2 linked regions of the Parasegetibacter sp. NRK P23 genome follow. Each later gene encodes a partner of the first gene's protein in a complex. Links are inferred from orthologs where the notes say so. Each region holds a gene or a part of one and is shown on either strand. Other genes may lie near its edges.

Region 1 (8,346 bases):
TATGCAGTTCCCGTATAACGGGCAGGATACGTGGCATGAGTTGCGGCGGGGCGGAAAATACGTTGGCGGGGTAATCCACGATCGCGGCTTCGTAAAGCTTTTCGGGCACCTCTCTGATCACTTCGAGGATACGGAAAACATCTTCGCCACGGGTGGTGATGTCCAATTCGCCATTATCGTATTCTTTGACGATCTCCGTCACAAATACCCTGGTACCGTATTCTTCCAGTTTATGATCGATCACGGTGGGGATGCCGAAAGGCTTCTTTTCCTGCACGCATTCACGGATCAATTGTTTGTAGCGGGGTTCAAAAATGTGGAGGTTCAACTGTTCGCCGGGATATACTACGATGTTGAGCGGGAATATGGGAATGAAATTGATCAAAGTTATTTTTTTAGCAGAATATAGTTTTTGTACTCTCCTATGCGGATACCGAGAAAATCCTCGATGGGTTGAAGGTATTTATCTTTTTTCTTTTCCCAATACGCTTTTGCAGGATCGAATTCAAAATGCCAGTTCATATTTTCGACCAGGTCTTTCATAACAGCGGGATGCTCTCCTGTAAATTTTTCCAACCGGTCCACTTTCTGGTAGTCAAATTCTTTTTCTTTATTCTCTACATTCCAATGTATCAGGAAGTTGTCTCTTTTTTTGTTCATCAGTGGCGCCGGGCGCACCGCGTTGTAATGATACACCGGGGCGTCAATTTTTTTTACGTGGAGTTTTTTGCCTTTTTCTCCTGCGTTGTAGGTGTCGGCGCTCCTGTATATTCTGAAGCCTTGGGAATCACTGTACGCGCGTATATATTTATTGTTTCTGAATACGCGGATCTCATGTTTATGCACCTTTCTTGAGGTTCTGATATAATCATACGTTCCCCAGAAATGAAGAAAAGGCTGTATGAAACCATCCACTTTTTCGTTGTGTTCATTATCCTGGATAGCTTGGAGCAGAAGGGGAAGATCCTTTTCATGCATCACTTCATCCGCCTGAATATGGATTGCCCATTCGCCTGTTATGGCATCCAGCGCGGCGTTGGATTGCTGGGCGAACACCTTCCCCCCCTTTCGGAGCTGCATGTCCCAAACAGTGTCCACGATTTTTATTTTCTGCGGATCAATCGCTTCAACCGCTTCACGTGTTCCATCGTGGGAATCTCCAACAGCCACCACCACTTCATCACATATCGGAAGGATGGAACGAATAGACTCGATGAATGGGTAACCCAGTTCTAATCCATTCCGTACATAAGTAAATCCTGAAATTCGCATATCGTATAACGTGGCAATTTTTTTAAGATCATTGGCCGGTGATCGTTAACTGAAGTGTTCTTCATTCAAAATTAATTTCATTGTTTGGAAGATGATACATACTTTTAAAAAAACCTTATTATTATGAAAATGAGACGCACAGCCGCTCTGGCTATTGGTGTATTGTTTGCACTTTCCTCCTGTCAAAAATCAAGTTCCGTAATTTCCGAAGAGATCAATACACAAGACGTTCCCATTGCTGTTGACCAGGGAAGGCTGGTCTTTAAGAATGTAACCACATTTAATAAAGCGCTTACCGCCCTGAATAAAGGAGGATCTCTTGAGGGTATTCCAGGAAAAGAAACTGGTTTTCAGTCACTTAATGCCGCATTGGAAGCTTTTAATCTGCAGGATGATGCGCAAGACAAGCAGCTTGAAGCACTGGCGGATTTTCATTTTACCCCCGGTCAGCTCTACCTCTTAAACAGCAAAGGGGAAATACAGATTGGTAATGAAATCATCTGGTACCAGAACAACATGAAATATTACATTTCCGCTGAAAAGCAAAATGAACTGGCTTATTTCAAAGCAAATCCCGACAAAGTGGAGAAAAAGTTCAAGGCCGGCAGTAAAGTATTGCCGGTTTACGAGAATGGCTCCGGGGAAATAGCCGCGGATTATTTTAATATGGGATTCAACGCCGGTGATGCCCGCCACCAATATGAGTTTGTTCAACAAACGCCTATTGTTGGAAACAGGAAATATGTACACGAAGTCATTTCTTTCTTTGAAGGTTACTCTGACAGCTTCTTTTACTATTGGGCCACATATCTTACATTGAGAATTAAACTCGAATGGAAGGGCAAAAAGTGGAGACCCGCTTCTGAACTTCGCAATATTTCAACCAACCTCGCGGGCACCGCCACCGTAAATGTTCCAGGACAGGGCGCCTACTTCGCCGGACCGAATATCAGTTTTAATACTGCGGTTCAGGCCAACAGTGACTATGTGCTGCTTTTAGGACAATTCAACGGTAGCGGTACCCTGGGTACCGCCTACTGGACGCTCAACCTGTACGGTTCCATTACGCATCATATTGCGGGTGATGTGAGCCAGAACCAATGGACAAATGCAGGAACAGCGCAAGCGCCATTGTGGTAACAATTTTACAGGTGGACAAAAGAGCCGGCCCCATACCAGGTCGGCTCTTTTTTATTTAGAAATCATTGATGAAACGGGTACGTGTTGGTTTATGCCCCTAAATTGCAGTGCGCAAATAGGAACATCTCCCACCCAACCAAAAGTATGAAGCGGATATTAATCGACCTCGAAAAGCTGAAAGACCCTTATGTAGGACTGGGAGAAGTGTCTTTGCGTTATGCTACAGCCCTTGCTGCTAAAGCGCCTTTTTTAAAAGAAGAAGGAATAATACTCTGTGCCCTGGTGCCGCCATCCTTTGTTGGCTATTGGGGAAATGCGTTCACTTATTTCAAAACAGGTTTTCGTTCCCGGTATTTCCCTGGCACAATGCCTGTTTTCGATGTATGGCATTCCCTGCACCAAACCACAGGGTATGATCCCGCCTGTTCCGCCAGGAAAGTTTTACTTACCATCCACGACCTGAACCTGCTCTATGAAAAAACAGGTTGGAAAGCCGAAAAATACAGGCGTAAAATCCAGAAAAAAACCCATCGCGCATCCGTTATTTCCACGATTTCGGCTTTCTCCGCTGAAGAAATAAGGCAACACCTGGACCTTAACGGAAAAGAAGTTCATGTGATCAGGAACGGTGTGGCCAATCCGCTTGAACAGCCATCGCACGCGCCAAAACAATTACCGCCCGAAGATTTTCTTTTTCACATCTCCAGCCTTACCGCTAAGAAGAATACACACACGCTGGTCGAAATGATGCGCATCCTGCCGGAAAAAACATTGGTCATCGCCGGAAACTGGCAAACGGCTTATGCGCAACAGATGACGAAAAGAATTGAAGTGCTGGATTTGAAGAACATCATACGCCTGCACCAACCATCTGCTGAAGAAAAAAACTGGTTGTACAGTCACTGCGCCGCTTTTCTTTTCCCTTCCCTGTTCGAAGGGTTCGGACTCCCGGTTATTGAAGCTTTTTATGCGGGAAAGCCCGTTTTTTCTTCTCCCCTCACCAGTTTGCGGGAAATAGGTGGCAATCAGGCCGTGTTTTGGGAAAACTTCGATCCCGAATATATGGCAATGACGATAAGAAATGCGCCTGACTTCAACCAATCTGATGCGGCAGTTCTGGCACGAAAAAACTACGCGTCTCAATTTAATTGGGAAAAAGCATCGGAAGAATACATTTCTTTGTACAAAGCAATGCTGGAAGAAAAATAAAGAAGAGTCGGATACGTCATGAAGGCAGCAACAGTTACCATACAGTATATACAGGATATTCAGCAGGGCAATATCCGCGCGCTCTCCCGGGCCATCTCCTTCATCGAAAATGAAGCGCCCGGTTACGAGTCCCTGCTCTCCGCGCTTCCACAAAACAATTCCACCCGAATTATCGGCATCACCGGGCCTCCAGGCGCAGGAAAAAGTACGCTCACGGATGCGCTTACCGAATCGCTTCTGAAACTGGATAAAAAAATCGCCATCCTTTGCATCGATCCGTCATCTCCCTTCAGTAAAGGCGCGGTATTGGGCGACCGGATCAGAATGGGAAGGTGGTACGATGAACCAAAAGTGTACATCAGGTCCCTCGCCACCCGCGGCTGGCTCGGCGGACTTCACCCCAAAGTGCTGGAAATAACCGAACTGCTTAAGTTCGCTGCATACGATTATATTCTCGTGGAAACCGTAGGCGTAGGGCAAAGTGAAGTGGAAATCGCAGGACTCGCAGACCTCACCCTCGTGGTGCTAGTTCCCGAAGCCGGCGACGATATCCAGACCATGAAAGCAGGGCTCATGGAAATCGCCGATATTTTCGTGGTCAATAAAGCCGATCGTCCCGAAGCCAACCGCTTCGTGAAGAACCTGCAGCAGCACCTGTACCCATCCCTCAAACATACGGCGGAACACAAGCCCATCTTCAAAACCGTCGCCAGCACGCAGGAAGGAATAGCCGAATTGTCCACGGCAATTCAGGCGTATTTCGCCCAATCCTTTTCCCTGGAGGACCGCGCGGGATTACTCACCGAAAAAGCATGGCAACTCATTCAGCAGAAAAGAATGAAAAACATGAGCCGTTCCGTATTACGCGAAGAGATCACACAACTATTGGAGAAAGGAACTTTTAACCTGTACAAACTGGTAGAAGAAAAAGTATAAGGTGTTAACGGTTGCTCTGGTACCAGCGGTAACCAATGTAACCCATAATGGCCAGCGGTGTAAGCATCAGGTAGATGATGCCGGAGTTCATGCCTTTCGCGGGCTTCTCCCCCATTTGCTGGGCGGTTTTGGTACAGATGGAACATTGGGCGGAAGCCCTGTTCCCCCAAAAACCTGCCGTAAGCAGGCAGATGCCCAACACCAGTACACCTCTTTTCATGACAAACGAATTTCTGCAAAAATACAGCAATCGGCGGCGCGAAGCGCGCCAGGCCCGTTCAGTACCATTAAAACCCTGAAAAGTAAAAGGCCGCCCCAAAAGAGGCGGCCGTTGAACATTTACGAGAGAAATATCGTGAAAGGAAGTTAGGCTTCCGCTTTCATTGATTTCTGCTGCCTCAGCCGCTCGTTCTCATCCAGGTGGATCTTACGCATCCGGATGAAGTTGGGCGTAACCTCGATGCACTCGTCCTGTTGAATGTATTCCATACATTCTTCCAGCGTCATCAGGGTTTTGGGGGCAATATTGGTAGCCGCGTCGCTTCCGCTCGCGCGCATGTTGGTCAGTTTTTTTCCTTCGATCGCGTTCACCACTAGGTCGCCCGGTTTAATGTGTTCGGCGATGATCTGTCCGGCGTACACTTCTTCCCCCGGATCCACGAAGAAAGTACCGCGGTCGTTCAGTTTATCGATGGAGTAGCCTGTGGTGGTGCCGGTTTGTTTGGCCAGCAACACGCCGTTGCTTCTTCCGGGAATCACCCCTTTCCAAGGCTTGTATTCGGTAAAACGGTGTGCCATTACGGCTTCGCCGGTGGTGGCAGTCAGCATTTGCGTACGCAAACCGATCAGTCCGCGGGAGGGGATCTCAAATTCCAGGTGTTGCATTTCACCTTTGGTTTCCATCACCAGCATCTCCCCTTTACGGCGGGTAACCAGGTCGATTACCTTTGAAGCGAATTCCTGCGGCACGTCCACCACCAGGTTTTCGTAGGGTTCCATTTTTTTACCGTCGATGTGCTTCACGATTACCTGGGGCTGACCCACGGTAAGTTCGTAGCCTTCGCGGCGCATGGTTTCTATCAGTACGCCCAGGTGCAGGATACCACGGCCATATACCAGGAAGGTATCGCCGCTGTCGGTGTCCACCACGCGGAGGGCGAGGTTCTTTTCTGTTTCTTTAATCAGCCTGTCGCGGAGGTGGCGGCTGGTAACGAATTTACCGTCGCGTCCGAAGAAAGGCGAGTTGTTGATGGAGAAAGTCATGTTCATGGTAGGCTCATCCACGCTGATTACTGGCAGCGCTTCAGGCGTTTCAGCATCGGCGATGGTGTCACCAATGTTGAAATCTTCCAGTCCAACCACGGCGCAAAGGTCACCCGCGATTACTTCAGTGGCCCTTTTCTTGCCCATGCCTTCAAACACGTACAGTTCCTTTACGCGTTGTTTTTTGATGGTACCGTCGGCCTGCATCAATGCGATGGGCTGGCCTTCTTTCACGCTGCCGCGGGTTACTTTCCCGATGGCGATACGGCCAAGGAAGGAAGAGTAATCCAGTGAAGTGATCTGCAACTGGAGCGGACCTTCATTCACTTTGGGCGCGGGTACATATTTCAGGATACCGTCCAGCAAGGGATCAATACCTTCAATTTCAGTAAGGGAGTCGTTGAACCAGTTGTTCTTGCCACTTCCGTAAAAAGTGGGGAAGTTCAGTTGTTCTTCGGTAGCGTCGAGGTTGAAGAACAGTTCAAAAACAGCGTCGTGCACTTCATCGGGACGGCAGTTGGGCTTGTCCACTTTGTTGATTACCACGAGTGGCTTCAGGTTCAGTTGAAGCGCTTTCTGCAATACGAAACGGGTTTGGGGCATGGGGCCCTCGAACGCGTCTACCAGCAGAATCACGCCATCGGCCATTTTGAGTACCCTTTCCACCTCACCGCCAAAGTCGGCGTGGCCCGGGGTATCAATAACGTTGATTTTCACGTCTTTGTATTTAACGGCGGCGTTCTTACTGAAGATGGTGATCCCTCTTTCACGCTCCAGGTCGTTGTTATCCATGATCAACTCTCCGGTGTCTTGGTTATCACGGAAAACCTTGGTGGCGTGTAAAATGCGGTCAACCAGTGTAGTTTTACCGTGGTCAACGTGTGCAATGATGGCGATGTTTCTGATGTCCATAAAGTGACTAAAGCTAAAAATTTAAGGGTGCAAAGGTACGGTAAATAGCGGGAACGGGCTATTTTAATTGGTTATGCCATTGTTATGTGTGGCGGCCGCGGCATAATACGTTCGTTTTTAAGGTATTGGTTATTTTGGCCGTGTCCCTTCGGGCCGTGCTATCCGCTGCAAGTCCTCCCGCTTCGCCTGCGGCTTGCGGTGCGGGCTTTCCGCTGCTATCCCTCACGGGAATTTCACGCAAAGGGCGCAAAGGAGCAAAGACGCAAAGTTTGAAAGGCTGAGTGGCTTAAGGCATTTTAAAATGGATGCAACCAGTTCTTCATTCAGCCTATCCGAAACATATCAAGGCCTTGCGCCTTTGCTCCTTTGCGCCCTTTGCGTGAAACGAAGCAGTCCGTGGTTAGGCACAAGCAATTGCGTGAAACGAAGCAAAAAGCAATTCCGTGAAACCTCCTAACTTGCACCACCATGCGGCACCTCCTTTTCCTCATCAACCCTATTGCGGGAACGAAAAACAAAACCTCCCTCCCCGAGGAAATCGCGGGTTTCTGCACAAAAAACAAACTTTCCTTCCGTATAGAACATACCAACCGAGAAGGTGAATACGCATACCTCGCCAACATCATCCATACCGAAAAAATCACCGATGTCATCATCGCCGGAGGAGATGGCACCATCAACCAGGTCGTGGGTGCCCTCAGGAACAGCCCGGTAAATTTTGGGATCATCCCCTTTGGTTCGGGGAACGGACTGGCTTTTTCAGCCGGTATTCCCACCGATATTCAAAAGGCACTGCAAATCATTCTATCGGGAAACGCCCTGCCTACCGACGCGTTCACCATCAACAACACATTCGCCTGCATGCTCAGCGGCATCGGCTTTGATGCAGAAGTGGCGCACGCTTTCGCGCAGCAGAAAACCCGCGGACTTCTTACCTACACCATGGAAACCCTGAAACATTTCATGGCGGCAAAAGCCTATCCCTTCCTCATTACCGCCGACGGGCAGTCCATCGAAACCGAAGCATTCTTCATTTCCATCGCCAACAGCAACCAGTTCGGAAATCAGTTCACCATCGCCCCCAAAGCCAGTTTACACGACGGATTACTGGATATAGTAGTGGTAAAAAAGATGAACAAACTCCTCCTTCCCTTCACCGTTTTCAGCCAGGTGACCGGCCAGAACGAAATGAAACGCGTGGAGCAACTGGAGGATGCCGATCATATCCTGTATTTTCAGGCAAAGCAACTTTCCATTCAAAATACAGGCGCAGCCATGCTGCACATAGATGGGGATCCGGCAGCAACAGCCGGGAACTTCAACATTGAAATATTGGAACAGGCGTTTTATTTGCTGGTTCCGGCAGCAGCGGGCGCCCGGGAAAAAGCCTGATCGGCAGCCACCCGGAATCCAGGGTTGGACACCAATGTGTTGTTGTACTTCATTGTGTACTTCTGATATGCTACTGCTTTGCCTGCATCAATTCGTATACGGAGGAGAAGGATTTTGAATTGAAAGGATTATCCAACGCATCGGCGATATCCTGTTTTTCGCGCCGGGTAAGGTGGAAATTCAGCGCCGCCCCATTGTCTTGCTGACGGGGCACATACTGGA
Region 2 (6,703 bases), 2.3 Mb from region 1 along the record:
TATGTATGAGCGTAAACAACAGCCTGGTGTGCTGGGGACTTGAAAAGTTTGGGAGTGAAGAACAGAAGCAGCAATACCTTGTGCCGTTGGCGAAAGGGGAGAAGATCGGCGCTTTCCTGTTGAGCGAACCGGAAGCCGGCAGTGATGCCACCTCACAGCGTACCATCGCAGAAGACAAAGGCGATCATTACCTGCTGAACGGCACAAAGAACTGGATCACCAACGGATCTTCCGCGGAAATATATCTTGTGATGGCACAAACCGATGTAGCAAAAGGTTCAAAGGGCATCAACGCGTTCATCGTGGAAAAATCATGGCCCGGAGTAACCGTGGGGCCTAAAGAAAACAAAATGGGCATCCGTGGAAGTGATACGCACAGTATCATGTTCCAGGATGTGCGGGTTCCCAAAGAGAACAGGATCGGTGAAGATGGTTTCGGTTTCAAATTCGCCATGAAAACACTGGCGGGAGGAAGGATCGGGATCGCGGCACAGGCGCTCGGCATTGCAAGCGGTTCCTATGAACTGGCCCTTAAATATTCAAAAGAAAGAAAAGCCTTCGGGAAAGAGATCATGCAGCACCAGGCCATCCAGTTCAAACTGGCGGATATGGCTACAAGGGTAGAAGCGGCCCGGTTGCTGTGCCTGAAAGCCGCCTGGGAAAAAGATAACGGTCTGGACTACACGCTCAGCAGTTCCATGGCCAAGGTTTACGCATCTGAAACCGCCATGTGGGCAAGCACGGAAGCCGTTCAGGTGCACGGTGGCTATGGTTATGTGAAAGAATACCATGTGGAACGCCTGATGCGCGATGCCAAGATCACACAGATTTATGAAGGTACTTCTGAAGTACAACGCATCGTGATCTCCAGGGGAATTCTCCAGTAATGTTGAGGAAGGTTTTAAGTGGTACGGTAAATGTTGGGATGAACGGATAGGGTTGAAAACCCGGATGATTTATCTTTACAATGTTGTTGTGTAAGATTAAATTGCAACGCCAACCTGTACTGCACCACTTAAAACCTAAAATCAACATTGTTAATGGGCATCAATCTCGTTCAATACAGGCATCTTCTTCAAACGCTTCCTCAGGATGTTACGCTGGTGGCGGTTTCCAAGCTGAAACCCGCTTCCGATATTCTTGCGCTTTACAATGAAGGCCACCGCGATTTCGGGGAAAATTATGTACAGGAACTGACGGATAAACAGGGCCAGTTACCTAAAGATATCAACTGGCATTTTATAGGACATCTGCAATCCAATAAAGTAAAATACATAGCGCCATTTGTAAGTCTGATCCACGGTGTGGACAGCTTGAAATTGCTGGCTGAAGTGAACAAACAGGCGATTAAAAATAAAAAGACCATCCCGGTATTGTTACAGGTGCATATCGCGAAGGAAGAAACCAAGTTCGGACTGGACGCAGCGGAACTGGATCAACTGATACAGGAAATACAGGGGCAACCTGAAATATGGACGGGCATTCGGCTCTCCGGCTTGATGGGCATGGCCTCTTTTACGGAAGATGCCAGCCAGGTGAAAGCGGAGTTTGATATATTGGCAGAACTTTTCGAAAAATACAAGCCTGTGCAAACCGCAAACATCTCGTTCCGTCACCTTTCTATGGGGATGAGCAACGATTATGAGCTGGCCATTTCCTGCGGAAGCAATATGATACGCATCGGCAGTATGTTGTTTGGCGCACGAAACTGATTTAGCGGTATTCCCCGAAAACTTCTCTTAACACGCCCGCTATTTCGCCCAGGGTGCAATGCGCCTCTACGGCATCGATAACGAGCGGCATCAGGTTGTTGCCGTTGGTGGCGGCGGAACGTATCGCATCAAGGCAGTCAGAAGCTGTTTGGTTGTCTCTTTTCTCCTTTAACAGGGTTATTCTTTCCGATTGAACGGTTCTGATCGTTTCATCGATCTTCATCACGGGGATGGCGGCTTCATCTTCTACACGGAACTTGTTCATGCCCACAATCACCTGCTCGCCGCTTTCAATTCTTTTCTGGTATTCGTAAGCGCTGGCAGCTATTTCCTGTTGCATGAACCCATCTTCGATGGCTTTCACACTTCCGCCCATTTCATCAATGGTGGCCATCAGTTCCAGCGCCTTTTGTTCAATCGCGGCAGTCATGGCTTCCACATAATAACTACCCGCCAGCGGATCGGCGGTATCGGCGGCCCCGCTTTCGTACGCAACGATCTGCTGGGTGCGGAGCGCGATGCGCGCCGCTTCTTCGGTGGGCAGACTCAACGCTTCATCATATCCGTTCGTATGTAAACTTTGAGTTCCGCCCAATACGGCCGCAAGCGTTTGAATGGTGACCCTGCTGATGTTGTTCAGGGGCTGCTGCGCCGTGAGCGTACTTCCGCCGGTTTGTGTATGGAAACGCAGCATCATGGCCTTTTCGTCGGTAGCGCCCAACGATTTCATCATATTGGCCCAGATCTTCCTGGCGGCCCTGAATTTGGCCACTTCTTCCAGCATATTGTTGTGCGCGTTGAAAAAGAACGAAAGTCTTTTCCCGAAAACATTGATGTCAAGTCCTTTTTCAAGCGCCGATTGCACGTAGGCCTTACCGTTACTTAAGGTGAAAGCGATCTCCTGTACTGCCGTACTGCCTGCTTCCCGGATATGATATCCTGAAATGGAAATAGTGTTCCATTTCGGCAGTTCCTTACTGCACCATTCAAAAATATCGGTGATGATGCGCATGGACGGGCGTGGAGGGTAGATGTAAGTTCCTCTCGCAGCGTATTCTTTCAGGATATCGTTCTGTATCGTGCCGGTGAGTTTGGAAAGATCTGCGCCCTGCTTCTTGGCCAGCGCCACATACATGGCCAGCAGGATAAAGCCCGTGGCGTTGATGGTCATGGAAGTGGAAACGTCTTCCAATTTAATGTTGTGAAACAACCGCTCCATATCTTCCAGCGAATCGATGGCCACACCTACTTTCCCCACTTCTCCTTCCGAAAGCGGGTGATCGCTGTCGTAACCGATTTGTGTTGGCAGGTCGAACGCCACGCTCAGGCCCATTACACCTTGTGAAAGCAGGTAGTGGTACCGTTTGTTGCTTTCTTCCGCGGTTGAAAAGCCGGCGTATTGCCGCATGGTCCAGAGGCGCCCACGGTACATATCGGGTTGGATGCCCCTGGTGTATGGGAACTCGCCGGGAGAAGGGGCAGCCGTGGCAGGCAGATCATTGGGGGTATAAATGGTTCTTACCTCGATCCCTGAAGAGGTTTCAAGTGGCTTATTTTTCATTTGGCAGGCAGTTTAGGTAAATAGATTACATCAGTTTCTTGGCTTCGAAACTGAGTGCTTCGGCAACAACATTGTGCAGGGACGCGCCAGGCGTATTCGCCAGCAGTTCCAGCAAATGGCGGTTGAGTTCCTGTGCGGAAGCCTCTGGCGGCATAAAGCCCGCCACTTTGTTGATGATCATGATGTTCTGCTCTTTAAAACTGGAGAGCGCATGCCATGCTTCAGGACTCACATAAATCTGCTGGGTAATGTTATGGTCGTACTCCTGGCGAATGGTATGTACAAGTATCTGCTGCATTTCAGCCGCCGAAATATCGGCTCTGCCCACACGTTGAATCAGGTTCGGAAGCGCAATACGTTCCGCCAGTAAAATCAATCTTTCATAAGCCTGAAGGCGGAGCGGGAGTACCTGGTAAGGTTCCTGTTGCGGAGCCGGGGGCTGTGCCGCTTTTCTGCGTTCTTTCCAGAAAAGATAAGCGAGTATTCCACTGAGAAGGGCCGCCACAGCAACCGCCCAAAGCATGGCCTGATCTGAGATATACAGCAATGTAACTGTCATGTTAATGTCCGTTCTTTTTTCAAAAATAAGGGAAAGTAAGCACGCTTTATTTTTGTTGTATATTTGTACAAACAAATATCAGAATGGAAACGATGGTATCAATACCCATAAGCCTTACGGCCAATGCGGTGGAAGAAATAAAAAGACTGATGAACGAACCTGGATTTGACGCTTCACAGCAATTGAGGATCGGTGTAAAAGGAGGTGGTTGTTCGGGCATGACCTATGTACTCGGCTTCGACCAATCCATGGATGGTGATGAAAGTTTCGAAATAGAAGGCATCCCGTGCATCATGAACAAATCGCACCAGATGTACCTTTTCGGTATGCAGGTGGATTGGCAGGATGGCCTGAACGCCAGAGGGTTCACGTTTACCAACCCCAATGCGAGCAAAACCTGTGGTTGCGGAACATCATTCTCCGTTTAGCCACTCACGTTGAAGCGGTAACCTATCCCGTGAATGGTCTCCAGTTGAAGGGTGTTATCGGGTTTGATGTGTTTCCGGAGTTTGGTCACGAAAACATCCATACTTCTGCCCAGGAAATAATCATCTTTTCCCCAAACGTTCAGCAATACTTCTTCCCGTTTAAGGATCACATTTTTATTTTCACAAAAGAAGCGGAGCAATTCTGCTTCTTTTTGTGTTAAAGAACTGGACTGTTCGCCGTTGTATATTTTGAGTTCGTTAAACTTGAAAAGGAGGGAACCAATCTGGTATTCCACCACGTTGGAACTCTGTATTTTCTTACTGCGGCGCAGAAACACTTCCATACGCAGCAACAGTTCCTTCATGCTGAAAGGCTTGGTAATATAATCATCCGCGCCGGTCTCGAAACCTTTGATGCGGTCTTCTTCCATGGATCGGGAAGTGAGAAAGAGGATGGGGATCACGTCCGACTGCTGCCTGATCCTCGATGCCACACTGAACCCATCTCGCGCGGGCATCATGATATCCAGCAACACGATATCATGCAGGTTCTTGTCAAAACTTTCAATAGCTGTTTGTCCATCGGTGCACAGGGCCACTTCATACCCTCTTTCTTCCAGGTTATCTTTGATCACAAAACCGAGGGCTGTATCATCTTCGGCAAGCAGGACTTTGATCTTTTTTTCGCCGCTCAAAGGCATAGGTTTGAATTTATTGTGGAAGATACACAATAAATTCACTGCCTTTACCATCTTCGGAACGAAGTTCAATTTTTCCTTTGTGCCGGTCCACTATTTTCTTTACGAAATAGAGGCCCAGGCCGAAGCCTTTTACATTGTGGATATTGCCCGTGGGCACCCTGTAGAACTTCTGGAACACCCGTTCCTGGTGGGCTTTGTCCAGTCCCGGGCCATTGTCCCGGCAACTGATGGCGCTCATGTTTTTTTTCCTGAAAGTGGACAATATTATTTGGGGATGGGCGGAATATTTCAGGGCGTTTTCCAATAAATCTATCACCACCATCTGTAGTTGTTGTTCATCCGCCTCCACTATACTACAGGCCGGATCAATACTGAAACGGATGTCCGCATTCTTCTTATGAATAAGTGGTTCGAGCAGCGATACGGCGTGTTCAAATATGGACCGAACCACTACTTGTTTTTTTTCCGGCGCCATCAACCGTTGATCGGTAAGCGAAATTTTTAATAATTTATCTACCTGTCCCTGCAAGTGATCCGTTTGCTGCTGTATGATGGAACCGTATTTTTTAAGCTTTTCCGGTTGTTTCAGGATCTGCTCGTCGGTAAGCACATCACTTGCGATTTTCATTACCGCCAAAGGGGTTTTGAATTCGTGCGTAATGTTGTTGACGAAATCTTTCTGCAAAACATCCATCGATCTTCTACGGGAGAAACAATAAAAACAGGCCGCTATGGCCACCAGCGCAAGTAAGACTAACGCGGCGCTCCATATTGAGAAACTGACCTGTTCTCCGGGATAGCCTTCCGGAACTTTTTCAGCATTACTAATGAAAAGGTACAATTTTCCCAGCCAGAACACCTGGCACACCAGCGCCACCAGAACCAGTGAGCCGGTTACCAGTAAAATATACCTGAGGGAGGATGCCCGCATGGAACGCAAATTGATAATCCGGTAAATTTCCGAACCTCAATTGGATTATGGTACTTGATCCTGGTTAATCAGATGTTAACCGGTACTTCTCCCTGAAAATGATTTGGTTAACGCCCCGTTAACCACTAATATTTTTTTCTAAATATTTAATATGTTTTCTATCTTTACTGAGCAATATCACAAAACATTAACAAATCAAAGTCATTATAAACTAGCTAGTAAGGTTTAGCAAGGGTTAACTTGGCGCTGCTTGTCTAAGCAGCGCATTTTTTTTGCCGCAACCTTAGCATTACAGCTTTTCCTGATCAGAAATATTTTCCCGTAAATAATTGGTCTTCTTTAAAAGCATAAAAAAAGTCCCGCGTTTTGCGGGACTTTTCATTATCTGTATTAAATCGGATTAAGCTTTGGCCGCTTCATTTTCCGCGGGGGCGTTGGCAGCTGCGTCCAGCTTCTTACTCTTACCGAGATCAAGCAGGACAGGGGCGGCAACGAATACGGAAGAGTACACACCGGTGAACACACCGATCAGCATCGCGAACGCGAAACCTTTGGTTACTTCACCACCTACCAGGAACAGGATCAGAATGGTGAGGAACACGGTGAGTGAAGTGATGATGGTACGGCTCAGTGTTTCGTTGATGGAACGGTTGATGATGGCACTGTAAGAAGCACCTTTCATCAGGCCGCTGTTTTCGCGGATCCTGTCGAACACCACCACGGTATCGTTCATTGAGAAACCGATCACCGTAAGGATGGCCGCGATGAAGTGTTGGTCAACTTCCAGCGGGAAGGGCACTACATCTTTCAG

Evidence for each region. The genes of interacting proteins can lie anywhere in the genome.
Region 2: the proteins of meaB (region 1) and M4J38_RS06815 are in contact, whole or in part, in a crystal structure (PDB 8DPB), measured with the Methylorubrum extorquens proteins. The link is inferred for Parasegetibacter sp. NRK P23 from one-to-one orthologs. Residues at the interface, in SOR26638.1 of Methylorubrum extorquens: Arg20, Ala21, Ala24, Arg25, Thr28, Ser32, Arg33, Arg34, His37, Thr98, Gly99, Gly100, Ser101, Ile102, Leu103, Lys106, Thr107, Ala110, Ala113, Ile114, Asp115, Arg116, Ala118, Phe119, Ile120, Arg121, Pro122, Pro124; in SOR27001.1 of Methylorubrum extorquens: Glu577, Glu578, Asn579, Asp580, Gly581, Arg582, Arg583, Arg585, His596, Ala604, Ser605, Ala608, Asp609, Gly611, Phe612, Asp613, Val614, Asp615, Ile616, Gly617, Pro618, Leu619, Glu625, Arg628, Gln629, Val631, Glu632, Asn633, Asp634, Glu661.

Annotation. Positions count from the first base shown.
Region 1 is NZ_JAMDLG010000001.1:3,996,221-4,004,566, reverse strand. What follows is about bases 2,817-5,598. They hold meaB (methylmalonyl Co-A mutase-associated GTPase MeaB), read left to right. Parts: upstream 2,817-3,639; coding sequence 3,640-4,557; downstream 4,558-5,598. Other genes in these bases: typA (translational GTPase TypA), read right to left, coding at 4,924-5,598; M4J38_RS16310 (hypothetical protein), read right to left, coding at 4,562-4,777; M4J38_RS16320 (glycosyltransferase family 1 protein), read left to right, coding at 2,817-3,621. Also shown: M4J38_RS16335 (LON peptidase substrate-binding domain-containing protein), read right to left, coding at 1-385; M4J38_RS16330 (glycosyltransferase), read right to left, coding at 388-1,272; M4J38_RS16325 (hypothetical protein), read left to right, coding at 1,396-2,412; more of M4J38_RS16320, read left to right, coding at 2,557-2,816; more of typA, read right to left, coding at 5,599-6,732; M4J38_RS16300 (diacylglycerol kinase family protein), read left to right, coding at 7,201-8,124; M4J38_RS16295 (patatin-like phospholipase family protein), read right to left, coding at 8,195-8,346. UniProt on the Escherichia coli protein: Binds and hydrolyzes GTP. Likely functions as a G-protein chaperone that assists AdoCbl cofactor delivery to the methylmalonyl-CoA mutase (MCM) ScpA and reactivation of the enzyme during catalysis.
Region 2 is NZ_JAMDLG010000001.1:1,683,602-1,690,304, forward strand. The notes cover bases 994-3,876. They hold M4J38_RS06815 (methylmalonyl-CoA mutase), read right to left. Parts: upstream 3,274-3,876; coding sequence 1,714-3,273; downstream 994-1,713. Other genes in these bases: M4J38_RS06810 (YggS family pyridoxal phosphate-dependent enzyme), read left to right, coding at 1,041-1,712; M4J38_RS06820 (hypothetical protein), read right to left, coding at 3,299-3,832. Outside these bases: M4J38_RS06805 (acyl-CoA dehydrogenase), read left to right, coding at 1-887; M4J38_RS06825 (iron-sulfur cluster assembly accessory protein), read left to right, coding at 3,916-4,260; M4J38_RS06830 (response regulator transcription factor), read right to left, coding at 4,257-4,955; M4J38_RS06835 (sensor histidine kinase KdpD), read right to left, coding at 4,972-5,892; protein translocase subunit SecDF, read right to left, coding at 6,293-6,703. UniProt on the Escherichia coli protein: Catalyzes the interconversion of succinyl-CoA and methylmalonyl-CoA. Could be part of a pathway that converts succinate to propionate.